One region of the Roseateles sp. FW301-B2 genome, then DNA from elsewhere that is predicted to be linked to it. Evidence: predicted binding sites of a transcription regulator. Region 1 holds the regulator's gene; the other holds the start of a gene.
What was found. The regulator FNR, encoded in region 1, switches genes on or off when oxygen is low (the NO sensors DNR and NnrR bind a similar motif). The targets are predictions, from matches to a motif close to TTGATNNNNATCAA.

Region 1 (8,837 bases):
CGCCCTGGTCGCCAAGGCGCAGGCGGATGGCATCGTGCTGTCGACTCGGCTGAGCGATGTCGTGCTGGCGCGCGAGCTGGCGCTGCGCACGCGCCGCGTGATACGCCAGAACCTGGGCTGGGCCGCGGCCTACAACGCCGCCTGCATCCCCTTGGCCCTGCTGGGCTATCTGCCGCCCTGGGCCGCCGGCATCGGCATGGCGGCGAGTTCGCTGTTCGTGATCCTCAACGCGCTACGGCTCTCCCAAGAGCTGGGCAAGACCTGACACCATGGAAATCCTGTATTTGCTGATCCCGCTGTCGGTGGTGCTGGTGCTGCTGATCGTGGGCGTGTTCGGCTGGGCCATCAACAACGGCCAATTGGACGATCTGGAGCGCGAGGGCGGACGCATTCTGGAGGATGAAACCGCGGTGGTTGATGGCGATCAAGCTCGGTCGCCGCAACAACCCTAAGAATCGCCGGGTCAATTTAGAAACGTGTAAGGAGCAGCTCAATGGCTAGTGTCTCGCAACCGGCTGGGCCGGTGTATGAGGACGGCGTCGTACGCGCATTTGCGCTTGCGGCCGTCCTGTGGGGCGTGGTCGGCATGCTGGTCGGCGTCATCTGCGCCGCCCAGCTCGCCTGGCCCGAACTCAATCTGGGAATCCCTTTCCTGAGCTATGGCCGCTTGCGTCCATTGCACACGAACGCGGTGATCTTCGCCTTCGGCGGTTGCACGCTGTTCGCGACCGCCTACCACGTGGTGCAGCGCACCGGCCAGACGCGCCTGTTCGCGCCCGGCCTGGCCTGGTTCACCTTCTGGGGCTGGCAACTGGTGATCCTGCTGGCAGCGATCAGCCTGCCGATGGGCTTCACCTCCGGCAAGGAATACGCCGAGCTGGAATGGCCGATCGACATCCTCATCACCCTGGTGTGGGTCTCCTACGCGGTGGTGTTCTTCGGCACCGTCGGCACCCGCAAGATCCGCCACATCTATGTGGCGAACTGGTTCTTCGGCGCCTTCATCATCGCCGTGGCCCTGCTGCACCTGGTCAACAGCGCCGCCATCCCCGTCAGCCTGACCAAGAGCTACTCCGCCTATGCCGGCGTGCAGGACGCCATGGTGCAGTGGTGGTACGGCCATAACGCCGTGGGCTTCTTCCTGACCGCGGGCTTCCTCGGGATGATGTACTACTACATCCCCAAGCAGGCCGGTCGCCCGGTGTATAGCTACCGCCTCTCGATCGTGCACTTCTGGGCGCTGATCTTCACCTATATGTGGGCGGGCCCCCACCATCTGCACTACACCGCGCTGCCCGACTGGGCGCAATCGGTGGGCATGGTGTTCTCGCTGGTGCTGCTTGCGCCCAGCTGGGGCGGCATGATCAACGGCATCATGACGCTCTCGGGTGCCTGGCACAAGCTGCGTGACGACCCGATCCTGAAGTTCCTGATCGTCTCGCTGTCCTTCTACGGCATGTCGACCTTCGAAGGCCCGATGATGTCCATCAAGACGGTGAACGCGCTCTCGCACTACACCGACTGGACCGTTGGCCACGTGCACTCCGGTGCGCTGGGCTGGGTGGGCCTGATCTCGATGGGCTGCCTGTATCACCTGATCCCGCGCATGTTCGGCCGTGTGGAGATGTACTCCAAGCGCGCCATCGAGCTGCACTTCTGGGTCGCCACCATCGGCATCGTGCTCTACATCGCCGCGATGTGGATTGCCGGCGTGATGCAGGGCCTGATGTGGCGTGCGGTCAACCCCGACGGCACCCTGGTCTACACCTTCGTGGAAAGCGTCAAGGCCACCTATCCCTTCTATGTGATTCGCCTCGGCGGCGGTCTGCTCTATCTGGGCGGCATGCTGATCATGGGCTGGAACGTGGTGAAGACGGTGCAGGCTGGCAAGGCTCAGGCCGTGCGCATCCCCGCCGTGGTCGCCCACGCCTGAAGCAGACGGAGTCAACAAATGGCAAATACCAATCACGCCGTCGCTGGTCACGAGAAGATTGAAACCAGCAATTTCCTGATGATCGTGCTGGTGCTGCTGACGGTGGTCGTCGGTGGCATCGTCGAAATCGTGCCGCTGTTCTTCCAGCGCTCCACCACCCAGCCGGTGGAGGGCCTCAAGCCCTATACCGCGCTGCAGCTGGCCGGCCGGGACGTCTACATCCGCGAGGGCTGCTACAACTGCCACTCGCAGATGATCCGACCCTTCCGTGCCGAGACCATGCGCTATGGCCATTATTCGGTGGCCGGCGAATTCGTCTACGACCACCCCTTCCAATGGGGCAGCAAGCGCACCGGGCCCGACCTGCAGCGCGTCGGCGGCAAGTACAGCGATGAATGGCATCGCATCCACATGACCAATCCGCGCGACCTGGTGCCCGAGTCGAACATGCCTGCCTACCCCTGGCTGGCCAAGTCGAACGTCAACCCGGCCGACATGGCGCCCAAGTTCCGCGCCCTGCGCACGGTGGGCGTGCCTTATACCGACGACGACATCGCCAAGGCCGGCGATGAGGTCAAGGGCAAGACCGAGCTGGATGCGGTGATCGCCTACCTGCAGGTCATGGGCACCGCGCTCAAGTAAGGAGTGACCATGGATATCAATGACCTGAGAGCGGGATTCACCCTGCTGTCGATGCTGATGTTTGTGGGCATCGCCTTCTGGGCGTACTCCAAGCGCAATCTGCACCGCTTCGATGAGGTGGCCGCCATGCCCCTGATGGACGATGGCGAGCCAGCCGAACCCAACCTCGCAAGGAGGCCTGAATGAGTGACTTTTTCTCCAATGGCTGGTCGGTCTTCGTGGCCGGCGCCACCATCCTTGGCCTGCTGCTGTGCCTGGTGCTGTTGATCATCGCCAGCCGCCGCAAGATCATGGCCAACGACAACACCACCGGCCATATCTGGGACGAAGACCTGCGTGAACTGAACAACCCGCTGCCGCGCTGGTGGATGGGCTTGTTCGTGCTGACGGTGGTGTTCTCCGGCATCTACCTGGCCATGTACCCGGGCCTGGGCAGCACCGAGGGCAGCCTGAAGTGGACCAGCACCGGCCAGTACGAGGCCGAGCAGGCCAAGGCCCGCGCCGCACTCGAGGGTGTCTACGCCAAGTACGCGGCCATGCCGGCCGAGGCCCTGGCCAAGGACCCGCAGGCGATGGGCATTGGCGAGCGCCTGTTCGCGAACAACTGCGCCGGCTGCCATGGCTCCGATGCACGCGGCTCCAAGGGCTTCCCCAACCTGACCGATAGCGACTGGCTCTATGGCGGTGCGCATGACACCATCATCGAAACCATCAGCAAGGGCCGCAACGGCGTGATGCCGCCGATGGCCGCCGCGGTGGGCACGCCGGAAGACGTGCGCAATGTGGCCAACTATGTGCTGAGCCTGTCGGGCAGCCCGCACAACTCGATCGCGGCCCAGCTGGGCAAGCCCAAGTTCGGTGCTTGCGCGGCCTGCCATGGTCCGGACGGCAAGGGCAACCAGGCTCTGGGCGCGCCCAACCTGACCGACAAGGTATGGCTGCATGGCTGGGGCGAAGACGCGGTGATGGCGATGATCAACAACGGCAAGAACAACGTCATGCCCGCCCACGCCTCGCGCCTGAGCCCCGAGCAGGTGCGCGTGCTGGCGGCCTATGTGTGGAGCCTGTCGCAAACCACGGCCGTGGCCGCCAAGTAAGAAGTAGCAGAAAAGCAGCAACTGATGAGCAGCGAAGCCAGCGCCACGACCCAGCCCAGCCAGAGCGGTGGTGATGCCGCCGTGGAGATGGTTTCGCTCTATCAGGCACAGAAGAAGATCTACCCCCGCGCCGTCACGGGGTGGTTTGCGACCTGGCGCTGGAGCCTGGTCTGGATCACGCAGCTGCTGTTCTACGGCCTGCCCTGGTTGAACTGGAACGGCCGCCAGGCCGTGCTCTTCGACCTGGGCGCGCGCCGTTTCTATATCTTCGAACTGGTCCTGTATCCGCAGGACTTCATCTTCCTGACCGGGATCCTGCTGATCTCGGCCTATGCGCTGTTTCTCTTCACCGCGGTGGCGGGGCGGCTGTGGTGCGGCTATGCCTGCCCGCAGACCGTCTACACCGAGATCTTCATGTGGGTGGAGAAGCGCTTCGAGGGCGATCGCGCCGCACGCATGCGGCTCGACGCCGGCCCCTGGACCGCCGAGAAGCTGGCGCGCAAGGGCGGCAAGCAGCTGGTCTGGCTGAGCCTGGGCCTGTGGACCGGCTTTACCTTTGTCGGCTACTTCACGCCCATCAAGCTGCTGGGCAGCGAGGCCCTGGCCCTGAGCTTCGGGCCCTGGGAATGGTTCTGGGTGCTGTTCTACGGTTTTGCCACCTACGGCAACGCAGGCTATATGCGCGAGCAGGTCTGCAAATACATGTGCCCCTATGCGCGCTTCCAGAGCGCCATGTTCGACAAGGACACGCTGATCATCAGCTATGACGCCGAGCGCGGCGAGCCGCGCGGCGCGCGCGGGCGCAAGGCGGACCCGAAGCAACTCGGGCTCGGCGCCTGCATCGACTGCAATCTCTGTGTGCATGTCTGCCCCACCGGCATCGACATCCGCAAAGGCCTGCAATACGAGTGCATCGGCTGCGCCGCCTGCGTCGATGTGTGCAACGGCGTGATGGACAAGATGGGCTATGCGCGCGGCCTGGTGCGCTATGACACCCAGAACGGGCTGTCCCAGCACCTGACGCGCAGCCAGCTGCTGGCGCGCATGTTCCGCCCGCGCGTGCTGATCTATACCGCCATCCTTTTCGTCATCAGCGCGGCCCTGATGGCCAGCATCGCGCTGCGCACCACCTTCAAGGTGGACGTGGTGCGCGACCGCGCTTCGCTGGCGCGGCAGGTCGAGGACGGCTATGTGGAAAACGTCTACCGCCTGCAGATCATGAATGCCACCGAGCAGGAGCAGCGTTTCACGCTGACGGCCTCCGGCCTGCTGGGCCTGCGCATGCAGCCCGCGGTGGACGTCGTTGCGGTCGGACCCGCCGAGGCGCGCTGGATCTCGGTGGCGCTGCGCGTGCCGCCCGAGGTCGCGGCCAGCGAGGGCGCCGGCGCCCATCCGATCCAGTTCGAGATCCGCCGCCTCGCCAGCCCGGGCACCGACGCCGGCAGTCTGATGGAAAAATCAACCTTTGTGCTGCCGCGTTGAGCGGCGGCCCATTCATCCGAAAGAGCACGCCATGAGCAAGCAGCAAGACCTGACCCCGGCCGACAAGCCCGCCCCCTGGTGGCGCGAACGCATGATGTGGCTGGTGGTGGGCGGCCCGTCGGTGGTGATCGTCGCCTGCATCGCCACGCTGACGCTGGCGATCCGTTTCCCGGATCCGGTGATCGAGACCAAAGCCCGCCTGTCGGCCGACAGTGCGGAAGAGCAGGGCGCGGCCCTGCAGCCCGCCATCAAGGCCCGCAACCATGCGGCGACGGGCGGCCACTGACGCAGCAGACTCACAAGCCGAGGGGGCGCGTATGGGTGAAGCAGGGGACGCAGCAGGGGACGAAGCAGGGGACGAAGCAGGGGACGAAGCAGGTATTGAGCGCAGGCCAGGTGACCGGCCGGGGCTGGTGCGTTCGGCCATGTTCATCCTCTGGCCGTCCTTCTTCATGGCCGGCGTGACCGTGGCGCTGGTGTTCGCGGTGGTGGACCCCAGCGATCTGAGTTGGTTCGGCGCGGCCCCGATGGCGCTGCCGCGCGCCGCCATCTACACGCTCAGCTTCCTGATCTTCTGGCTGCTCATCAGCGCCGCATCGGCGATGTCGCTGTACCTGGCCCAGCAACAAAAAAGCCCGCCTCAGTAGCGGGCCTGGGCGGGCGTTTGAGGCTTTGCGGCCGCGCTCAGCAGGTGGTGCTGTTGACCAGCTTCTGCAGCCCCGGCTGATCCATGATGCGGATCTGGCGCTGCTTCACTTCCAGCAGCCCGTCTTCCTGGAACTTCGAGAAGGTGCGGCTGACCGTCTCCAGCTTCAGGCCCAGATAGCTGCCGATTTCCTCGCGCGTCATGCGCAGCACCAGGGCCGAGGCCGAGAAGCCGCGCGCCTGCAGGCGCTGGGTCAGGTTGAGCAGGAAGGCCGCCAGGCGCTCCTCGGCGCGCATGCTGCCCAACAGCAGCATCACGCCATGGTCGCGCACGATTTCGCGGCTCATGATCTTGTGGAACTGGTGCTGCAGATCGGTGAATTCGCGCGACAGCTCTTCCAACTGGCTGTAGGGGATCACGCAGACCTGCGAGTCCTCCAAGGCCACGGCGTCGCAGCTGTGGCGGTCATTGCTGATGCCGTCCAGCCCCAGCAACTCGCCGGCCATCTGGAAGCCGGTGACCTGGTCGCGCCCGTCTTCGGAAGACACGCAGGTCTTGAAGAACCCGGTGCGCACCGCATAAAGCGACTGGAAGGAGTCCCCGGTACGGAACAGCGTGTCGCCGCGTTCGACATTGCGGCGTGTGGCCACCAGGGCGTCCAGTTGATCCAGGTCACCCTTGGACAGGCCGACGGGCAAGCACAACTCCCGCAGGTTGCAGCTGGAACAAGCTACCTTGAAGGGCTCGATCTTGATGGCGTGGTTGGCATTCATGTGGCGAATTATGGTGGCTGGGCCCGGAGCTGGGGCGGATTCCGCACCCGATGGCGTGCCTGTGTGCATAGAGTTGAACATGATGCTCCTCAAGATTGACGCCATTCTTTCTCTATGCTCGCGCTGCAAGATTGACCCAAGTCAAACGCCCTGTCAACGGGCTTGGCACAGTACGGTCCATGGAACCAAGAGTCGCTGAACCCCTGCCAGGCATCACCGAAGACGTGTTGCGCCGCTTTGACGTTTCCGGGCCGCGCTACACCTCCTACCCGACTGCCGACCGTTTCGTCGAGGCCTTTACCACCACCCAATACCGTCAGGCCCTGCAACAGCGGGCCCAGGGCGGCGTGGTGGGCGGCGGCGCGCCGCTGTCCATCTATGTGCACATCCCCTTCTGCGAGTCGGTCTGCTATTACTGCGCTTGCAACAAGGTCATCACCAAGCACCATGAGAAGGCGGCCGAATACCTGGACGCGCTGGTCACGGAGATGGACCTGACCCTGGCGGATCTCGGACGCACCCAGTCGGTGTCGCAGCTGCATCTGGGCGGCGGTTCACCGACCTTCCTCAGCGATGCGGAGCTGACGCGCCTGATGGACGACATTCGCAGCCGCTTCAAGCTCGCGCCCGGTGCCGAGATCTCGATCGAGGTGGATCCGCGCACCGTCACCAACGAGCGCCTGCAGCATCTGCGCGGCCTAGGCTTCAATCGCCTGAGCTTTGGCGTGCAGGACTTCGACCCGGCGGTGCAGAAGGCCGTGCATCGCATGCAGAGCTACGAGAGCGTGGAAGCGTTGATGATCCAGGCGCGTGCCCTGGGCTTCGAATCCACCAATGTGGACCTGATCTACGGCCTGCCGCAGCAGACGCCCGAGTCCTTCGCCCGCACCATCGCCCAGGTGGCGGCGCTCAAGCCGGACCGCATCGCGCTGTATGGCTACGCCCATCTGCCGCAGCGCTTCAAGCCGCAGCGCCGCATCGACGCCGCGCTGCTGCCGGTGGCGGCCGACAAGCTGCACATGCTGTCGGGCGCGCTCGGCGGCTTTGTCGGCCACGGCTACACCTATATCGGCATGGACCATTTCGCCCTGCCCAACGACAGCCTGGCGGTGGCCAAGCGCCAGGGCAGGTTGCACCGCAACTTCCAGGGCTACAGCACCCAGCCTGATTGCGACCTGATCGGCCTGGGCGTTTCCGCCATCGGCCGCATCGGCGCCACCTACAGCCAGAATGCCAAGACCCTGCCCGAGTACTACGACGCGCTGGCCCATGGCCAGCTGCCGATCGAGCGCGGCCTGGCCCTGTCGCGCGACGACCTGGTGCGGCGCGCCATGATCATGGCGCTGATGTGCCAGGGGCGGGTGGAGTTCGAGTCCATCGAGCTGGCGCATCTGATCAAGGTGCAGGACTACTTCGGCCCCGAGCTGGAGCGCCTGCGCGCCATGGCCGATACCGGCCTGGTGCTGGTGGAGCCCAGCGCGATCCAGGTCACCGCCATGGGCTGGTACTTTGTGCGCGCCGTGGCCATGGTGTTCGATCGCTACCTGAGCGCCGACCAGACGCGCGCCAAGTTTTCGCGCATCATCTGACCCCATGTTGGATCTCGCACTTGCCGGCTCGGCCCTGCTGATGGGCCTGGCCGGCACGCCCCATTGTCTGGCCATGTGTGGCCCGACCGCCGCTGCTTGCGGCAGAGCGGGGCGAGGTGCGGCGGGCGCGTTCCAGCTGGGCCGCATGCTGAGCTATGGGCTTGGCGGCGCCGTGGTGGCGGCCAGTGTGGGCGCGCTGGCCTGGATCGGCAGTGCGGCGGCCTGGCTGCGGCCGCTGTGGCTGCTCGTGCATGCCGCGGCCCTGTTGCTGGGCCTGTACCTGCTGGTGTTTGCCAGGCAGCCGGCTTGGCTGGGTCAGATCGGCCGCCAGGTCAACGTGGCAACGCTCGCCATGCCCGGGGCAGGGCGGGTGGTGCTGTCGGCCCCGGCTCGATCCGGGCTGGTCGGCCTGGCCTGGGTGGCCTGGCCCTGTGGGCTGCTGCAATCGGCCCTGCTGACCGCGGGCCTGGCCAGCGGCGCTGCGGCCGGCGCACTGGTGATGATGGCCTTTGCAGCCGGCTCCGGAGCGGGCCTGGCGCTGGGCCCCGGCCTGCTGCTGAAAGCCCTGGGTGCGCAAGGCATGGCCTGGGCGGTGCGCCTGGCCGGCCTGGCCCTGATCGCCGCCTCCGGATGGGCCCTGGGCCATGGCGTCTGGTTGCAGGTCGCCGCCCTCTG
Region 2 (6,345 bases), on a different contig from region 1:
CTGCGGCCCGAGAAGAACCGCGCGCTGGAGCTCGGCCTAGGCTATGACGAGCGCGATGCCGGTGCCCAGCTGATGCTGTTCGACAACCGGGTGCGCGACCTGATCGTGCCGCTGCTGATCAGCAGCAGCGGCCCGCGCAGCCTGTTTCGCTTCGACAACATCGAGCGTGCGCGGCTGCGCGGCGCCGAGGCCTCGCTGCGCTGGCGCCTCGCCGGCGGCTTCGCCCTGGCCGCCAACTACCAGTACCTGGAGGCCACCGACGCGGCCGGCCAGCGCCTCGAGAAGCGCCCGCGCCATACCCTGGGGGCAGGTCTTGACTGGGCCGAGGGCCCCTGGCGTGCCGGCCTGCGCCTGGAGCGCAGCAGCGGCCAGCTGCTGGCCGCGGCGCAGCCGGGCCAGCCTCTGCAGCCGGTGCCGGCGCTCAATATGCTGGGTGCCCATGTGGGTCGCAGCCTGGGCGCGCAGCTGGCGCTGGACCTGGGCGTCAGCAACCTCGGCAATACCCAGCTGAGCGAACGCTCGCCGCTGTTCACCTGGGCCGAGGCGCCGCGCACCTGGCGCCTGGCGCTGCGCGGGCAGTGGTAGTCGTGGTGTTCGCGGCGGCGGCAGATCGGCGATGATGCCGGCCCATGAGCTTTTTGCTGCAAGCCCTCCAGGCTAACTACCCCCTCATCAAGAACCTGCACATCGGCCTGGTGAGCTGTAGCGGCACGCTGTTCGCGCTGCGCGGCCTGGGTGTGCTGGCGGGGGCGGCCTGGCCCATGCAGGCCTGGGCGCGCCGGCTGAGCGTCTGGATCGATGTGCTGCTGCTCAGCGCCGGCGTCAGCCTCTGGACCCTGCTGGGGCTGAACCCGGCGCGCGAGCATTGGCTGGGCGTCAAGCTCATGCTGCTGCTGGTCTACATCGTGCTGGGCAGCATCGCCCTCAAGCGGGGCCGCACGCGCGGCCAGCGCGCGCTGGGCTATCTGGCCGCGCTGGCGGTGTTCGGCTTCATGGTGACGGTGGCGCGCGCCCACCATCCGCTGGGTTGGCTGGCCGGCTGAGCGCGGCCACCACGTCCGATTGGGTGATCATTCCCACCAGCTTCTTGCCGGGCCCGACGATGGGGATGTGGTGGTGGCCGGTGCTGCCGAACATCGGGATCAGCTCGGCCAGGTGACGGTCCACCTGGGCCACGCGCACCGAGCGCGTCATGATGTGGCCCACCAGCTCCTGCTTGCCGGTGCCCGAGCGCAGGGCCCAGTCGCGCAGCGCGCGCAAGCGGGTGTCGAAGCTGGCCTCGGGGCTGACCTCGGCGGCGCGCATGAAGTCCGCCGGCGTGACGATGCCCAGGATCTCGCCGTTCGCATCCACCACCGGCAGGGCCTTGATCTTGTGGGCGCGGAACAGCTGCCAGGCCTGTTGCAGCGGCGTGCTGTGCGTCACCGTGATGAGCTGGCGCGACATGATGTCGCCGCAGCGCAGGTCGGCCAGGCGGCGCTGGTAGCCCTGCAGCTGGGTGTCTTCGATGAGGGCGCGCAGCTCGTCGCGGCCGATGTCCAGCACCTGGTTGTAGCGCGCCAGCACCTCGTCCAGGTCGTGCTCGGCAGCCGGCGCGGCCGGGGCCGGGCGGTGCGGGTAGGGGCGGCGGGTGGCGTGGTTGTAGGCGATGCCGGCCAGCACCAGCAGCAGCGAGTTCAGCAGCACCGGGTGCAGCGCGAACATGGGGTCGCGCACGCCGCTCAGCGCCACCAGCAGGGCCGAGGCGCCGCCGGGCGGATGGAGGCTGCGGGTGGCGATCATCAGCGCGATCGCGCCGCCCACCGCCGCCGCCGCGGCCCATTCGGGCGCCGCCACCCAGTGCACACAGGCCACGCCCACCAGGGCCGAGAGGCTGTTGCCGGCCACCACCGCCCAGGGCTGGGCCAGCGGGCTGTTGGGCACGGCAAACACCAGCACCGCGCTGGCCCCCATCGGTGCCACCAGCCAGGGCAGGGGCCCGCTGCCGGCGAGGGCATGGCAGAGCCAGGCGGTGAGCAGGATGCCGAGGGTGGCGCCGGCCACCACGCGCAGGCGCTCGCGCCAGTCGATCGCCAGGGGCTGGGGCCGCAGGGCCTGCAGCCATTGCAGCGCCGGGTGGCGTTGGGGGTCGGACGAGGTGGGCAAGAGCTGAGACGAAAAAAAGCGGGCCGCAAGGGCCCGCATGGTAGCCCGTCGCGGCCTCGCGGCCGCGGCGGGTGTGTTCATCGGCTCAGTTGCCGCAGCCGGTCTGGGCCAGGCGGTCGTAGGCCGCCTTGGCCTGCACCAGGCCGAAGCCGAACTCGGCATCCTTGCCGGGCTTGCCCAGTTCCATCGCGCTGGCGTTCAGCACCTGGCGGATCTGCTTGGCGCTGCAGGTCGGGAAATGGCTCCACACCAGGGCGGCGACGCCGGAGACATGAGGCGTGGCCATCGAGGTGCCATTGAAGTAGGCGTACTCGGCCGGATCCGGCACCACGCTGACGGTGGCGGCCTGGCCGGTCAGACCCATCAGCACGGCGCCGGTGGTGTCGGTGGTGCCGATCGAGGGGATGGTGGTGGGCGCACCGCCCAGCGTGCCGAACAGCATGCCGGGGCGGTTGTTGTAGACCACCGCCGCCACGCCGCCGCTGAGCTGGCAACGCGTCACCTTCTCGGCAAAGCTGACCAGGCCGCGCTTGATCAGGCAGACCTTGCCCGCAGCGCCGGCGTCGTTGGCCGTGCCGAGACCGAAGTCATAGAGCGCCGCGGTGGCGCTGAGCCGGGGCGAGCCGGTCATGGCCGCCGCCGCGTAGCCCGTGCCGGCCACCGAGAGCTGGCCCAGCGATTCCAGATTGGGCGGGATGGTCGACAGCACGGCCACGCCCGGTGCGGCGATCTCGACGTCGTTGTTGACCTGCGAGAAGGCGGCGTGCGCCTTGTTGGCATCCAGCGCGGCCACCGACATCACTTCCTCGTAACCGGCCGGGTAGGAGGTGCTGGTATCGCCGTCATTGCCGGCGGCGGCGATCGTCAGCACGCCCTCGTTGAGCAGGGCGCGGAACACGCGGCGCTCGGCCTGGCTCGGGTCGCCACCACCCAGCGACATGCTGATGATGTTGGCGCCGGCGTCGGCACAGCGTGCCACGGCTTCCATCACCGTCGAAGAGGAGGCCGAGCCGGTGGCGTCGAACACCTTGGCGATGTGCAGCTTGAGCAGGGCGCTGCGGTTCACGCCCCACACGCCCAGGCCGTTGTTGCCCTCCGCCGCGATGGTGCCGGCCACATGGGTGCCGTGCGCGTTCTCGTCGCTGTCCCAGGTGCCTGAGCCGCTCAGGTTGTCGCCGCTGACATTGCCGTTGGTGAAGTTTCTCGCCAGGTCGGGGTGGTTGCGGTCAATGCCCGAATCCACGATGCAGAGCTTGCGGTTGCCGGTGAGGCCGTCGCTGACCCACATCGACTGCGTCATCTTGATGCCATAGGGCAGGACCTCGGTGCCGCTGGTCACTTCGTCGAGCACTGCCGACTGCGGCTGGACCATGCCTTCCATGGTGCGGGACGGCACGCCCAGCAGGCGGCGTTCCACATCGGGTTCGACGAAATCGACACTGGCGCTGGCCTGCAGGGCGGCCACGCCGGCCGCCGGCAGGCGCACCGCGAAGGCGCTGGCGCGACCGAGTTCACGCACGATCTTGCCGCCGGCGTTCAGCACCTCGGCGCGCACGGCGGCGGCCTTGCCGGCCTTGTAGGCCACGATCATGGCGTCGGGGGCGGGGGCGGCGGCCAGCGCCGCTGAGGTCGACAGGGCCAGTACCAGCAAGGTTGTTGCGCTCTGGATGGTCGACAGCTTGTTGAGCATGCTCATGATGGATCACTTCCTTGTTGGAAAGTTGAGGCCTCGACTGTCGCTGTGGGGCCAGCCGAGGTCCATCAGGGCAATCCGCACCCCCTGCTCAGGGTGGGGGGCTGCGCTTCAGCAGGGCCGCCATCAGCGCGTCCTTCTCGCTCCACTGCTTCTTGATCCACATGGAAATGCCGGCGCGCAGGCGCTTGTCTTCCATCGGGTTGCCCCCCACCAGTTCGGGGGGGATGGGGCGCTGCTGCACCCGCACCTGCACCTGGCCGCAGCGGCCGCACAGCAGATCCCAGAACTTGGGCGTGCCCTCGGGGTAGACCAGGGTCACGTCCAGCAGGGCCTCGAACTGCTCGCCCATGGTGGCCAGGGCCATGCCCAGCGCGCCGACCTTGGGCTTGAGCAGGTGCTGGTAGGGGCTTTTCTGCTCGGCATGCTTGGCGGCCGTGAAGCGCGTGCCCTCGACGAAGTTGATCACCGTGGTCGGGATGGTCTTGAACTTCTCGCAGGCCTTGCGGGTGGTGGCCAGGTCGGCCGCCTGCGAGCCGGCGCTGCGGCCGCGCTTCATGAAGGGGAAGTCCAGCGCCCACCAGGCCAGGCCGATCACCGGCACCCAGATCAGCTCGCGCTTGAGGAAGAACTTCAGAAAGGGGATGCGGCCATGGAAGACGCGCTGCAGCACCAGGATGTCGACCCAGGTCTGGTGGTTGGGCGAGACCAGGTACCAGCCGCGCTGGTGCAGGCCTTCCACGCCCTGCACGTCCCAGACCTGCGGGTTGAGCGCCCGTATCCAGGCGTTGTTGACGGCCACCCAGCCCGAGGCGATGCCGTTCAGCGCCAGGTCGCAGGGCTTGCGCACGAAGGGAAAGGGCAGCACCAGCTTGAGCAGGGCCGGCAGGATCATCAGCGTGACGCCGGTGACGGTGTTGATGGCCAGCAGGATGGCGGCCAAAGTGCCCAGCAAGGGGGCAGGCAGGAAACGTCGCATGGGCCGAACTGTAGCTTGAGCTTGGCCCGGCCCTGCTCAGCCCAGCGCGGTCTGCAGGGCGCGCGCCTCGTGCGCCAGCTGTTCGAACAGCGCGTCGGCCTGGGTCTTGTCGAAATCGGCGTGGTAATGCTTGCGCACGCCCATCTCGTGCAGGCGGATATGGCGGGTCGGTGCCAGCCCCTGCTGGGCCAGGCAGGCCTTGCAGCAGGCCAGCACGCAGCCGTCCAGGGCCAGCATGGGCCGGCCGGACTCGGCGGCCTCGCGCGCCTTGCGCACCAGATTGGGCACGCCGCCGCCCACGCCGGCGATGCAGGACATCTCGGCCAGGCCGGCGCGATCCAGGCGGACCGCCAGGTGATTGGCCAGCTGGGCGGCGTCGGAGCAGCCTGAGCAGCTGTAGACCAGGGGGAGGGCTGGGGCATCGGACATGGCCGCCATGCTGCCCATGGCGTGCAGGATTTGGCTTGAGGCAGATCAAAAGTCGCATTTTGAATATTGCTTTAGGCGCCGCGCTTGGCGACAATAGCTATATTGCAAATGCAACTTTAAGGACGACCATGACCGTTGCCGCCACCCCCGCCGCCGAAGTGATCGATGTGCGCCTGATCGCACCGCAAGAGCGCCATGCGCGCATCTTCGAGACCTTCCAGGCCCTGCCCGTGGGCAGCTGGTTCTATCTGCTGAGCGACCACGAGCCGCTGCCCCTGCGCCAGCAGTTCGAGGCCCAGTGGCCCGGGCAGTTCGACTGGGAGGCCTTGGAAACCGGCCCCGCACAATGGCGCCTGCGCATCAGCCGCAAGCCGGCCGGCAAGAGCTGCTGCGGCTGCTGCGGCGGCTGATCGATCATGAGCACCGTCTCCTTCATGCGCATTGAAGAGCCCCCGCAGCCCGCCGCGCAGCGCCTGGCGTTGTGGGACCTGGGCTTCCGGCCCTTCTACCTGCTGGCGGCGCTGCTGGCGGCACTCTCGGTGCCGCTGTGGGCGCTGCAGTTCTCGGGTCTGCTGACGCAGCCGGTGCTGCGCGGCTCGGCCTGGCATGCGCATGAGATGGTGTTCGGCTACGCGCTGGCGGTGGTGATCGGCTTCCTCTTCACCGCCGGGCGCAACTGGTCCGGCCAGCCCACGCCCACCGGCAAGCCCTTGATGGCGCTGGCGGCGCTGTGGCTGCTGGCGCGGCTGCTGGTGCTGAGCCCCTGGTTGTGGGCCTCGCTGCTGATGAACTTGGCCGTGCCCTGGGCGGCCGCCTGGGGGCTCTGGCGCGCGCTGCATGCCGCCGGCAACAAGCGCAATTACTTCTTCGTCGGCCTGCTCGTCGCCATGGGTCTGGCCAGCGCGGCCGTGCACCTGGGCCAGGCCGGCGTGTTACGGTTGCCCGGGCTGAACATCGGCCTGGACCTGCTGCTCTTCATGATCGCGGTGATGGCCGGCCGCGTTGTGCCGATGTTCTCCAACAACGGCGTGCCGGGCATGCGCGCCACGCGTCAGCCCCAAGTGGAGAAGGCGGCGCTGGGTTCGGTGCTGCTGCTGCT

Region 2: AC3WQY_RS12910 (putative zinc-binding protein) is a predicted target of FNR. The motif match lies at 5,282-5,295, and genes of this name have one in related genera.

What each region holds. Positions count from the first base shown of each region.
Region 1 is NZ_JBYTBE010000017.1:7,779-16,615, forward strand. Features, by position in the region: gene AC3WQY_RS13125 (heavy metal translocating P-type ATPase) at 1-265, shown strand, start outside; gene ccoS (cbb3-type cytochrome oxidase assembly protein CcoS) at 270-452, shown strand; gene ccoN (cytochrome-c oxidase, cbb3-type subunit I) at 494-1,933, shown strand; gene ccoO (cytochrome-c oxidase, cbb3-type subunit II) at 1,952-2,575, shown strand; gene AC3WQY_RS13145 (cbb3-type cytochrome oxidase subunit 3) at 2,585-2,761, shown strand; gene ccoP (cytochrome-c oxidase, cbb3-type subunit III) at 2,758-3,672, shown strand; gene ccoG (cytochrome c oxidase accessory protein CcoG) at 3,697-5,154, shown strand; gene AC3WQY_RS13160 (hypothetical protein) at 5,186-5,440, shown strand; gene AC3WQY_RS13165 (hypothetical protein) at 5,580-5,801, shown strand; gene fnr (fumarate/nitrate reduction transcriptional regulator Fnr) at 5,839-6,573, opposite strand; gene hemN (oxygen-independent coproporphyrinogen III oxidase) at 6,753-8,162, shown strand; gene AC3WQY_RS13180 (sulfite exporter TauE/SafE family protein) at 8,167-8,837, shown strand, end outside.
Region 2 is NZ_JBYTBE010000016.1:60,172-66,516, forward strand. Features, by position in the region: gene AC3WQY_RS12885 (TonB-dependent receptor plug domain-containing protein) at 1-585, shown strand, start outside; gene AC3WQY_RS12890 (SirB2 family protein) at 630-1,043, shown strand; gene AC3WQY_RS12895 (HPP family protein) at 991-2,145, opposite strand; gene AC3WQY_RS12900 (S8 family serine peptidase) at 2,231-3,841, opposite strand; gene yihG (1-acylglycerol-3-phosphate O-acyltransferase, YihG family) at 3,930-4,817, opposite strand; gene AC3WQY_RS12910 (putative zinc-binding protein) at 4,854-5,255, opposite strand; gene AC3WQY_RS12915 (DUF2249 domain-containing protein) at 5,375-5,656, shown strand; gene AC3WQY_RS12920 (NnrS family protein) at 5,663-6,345, shown strand, end outside.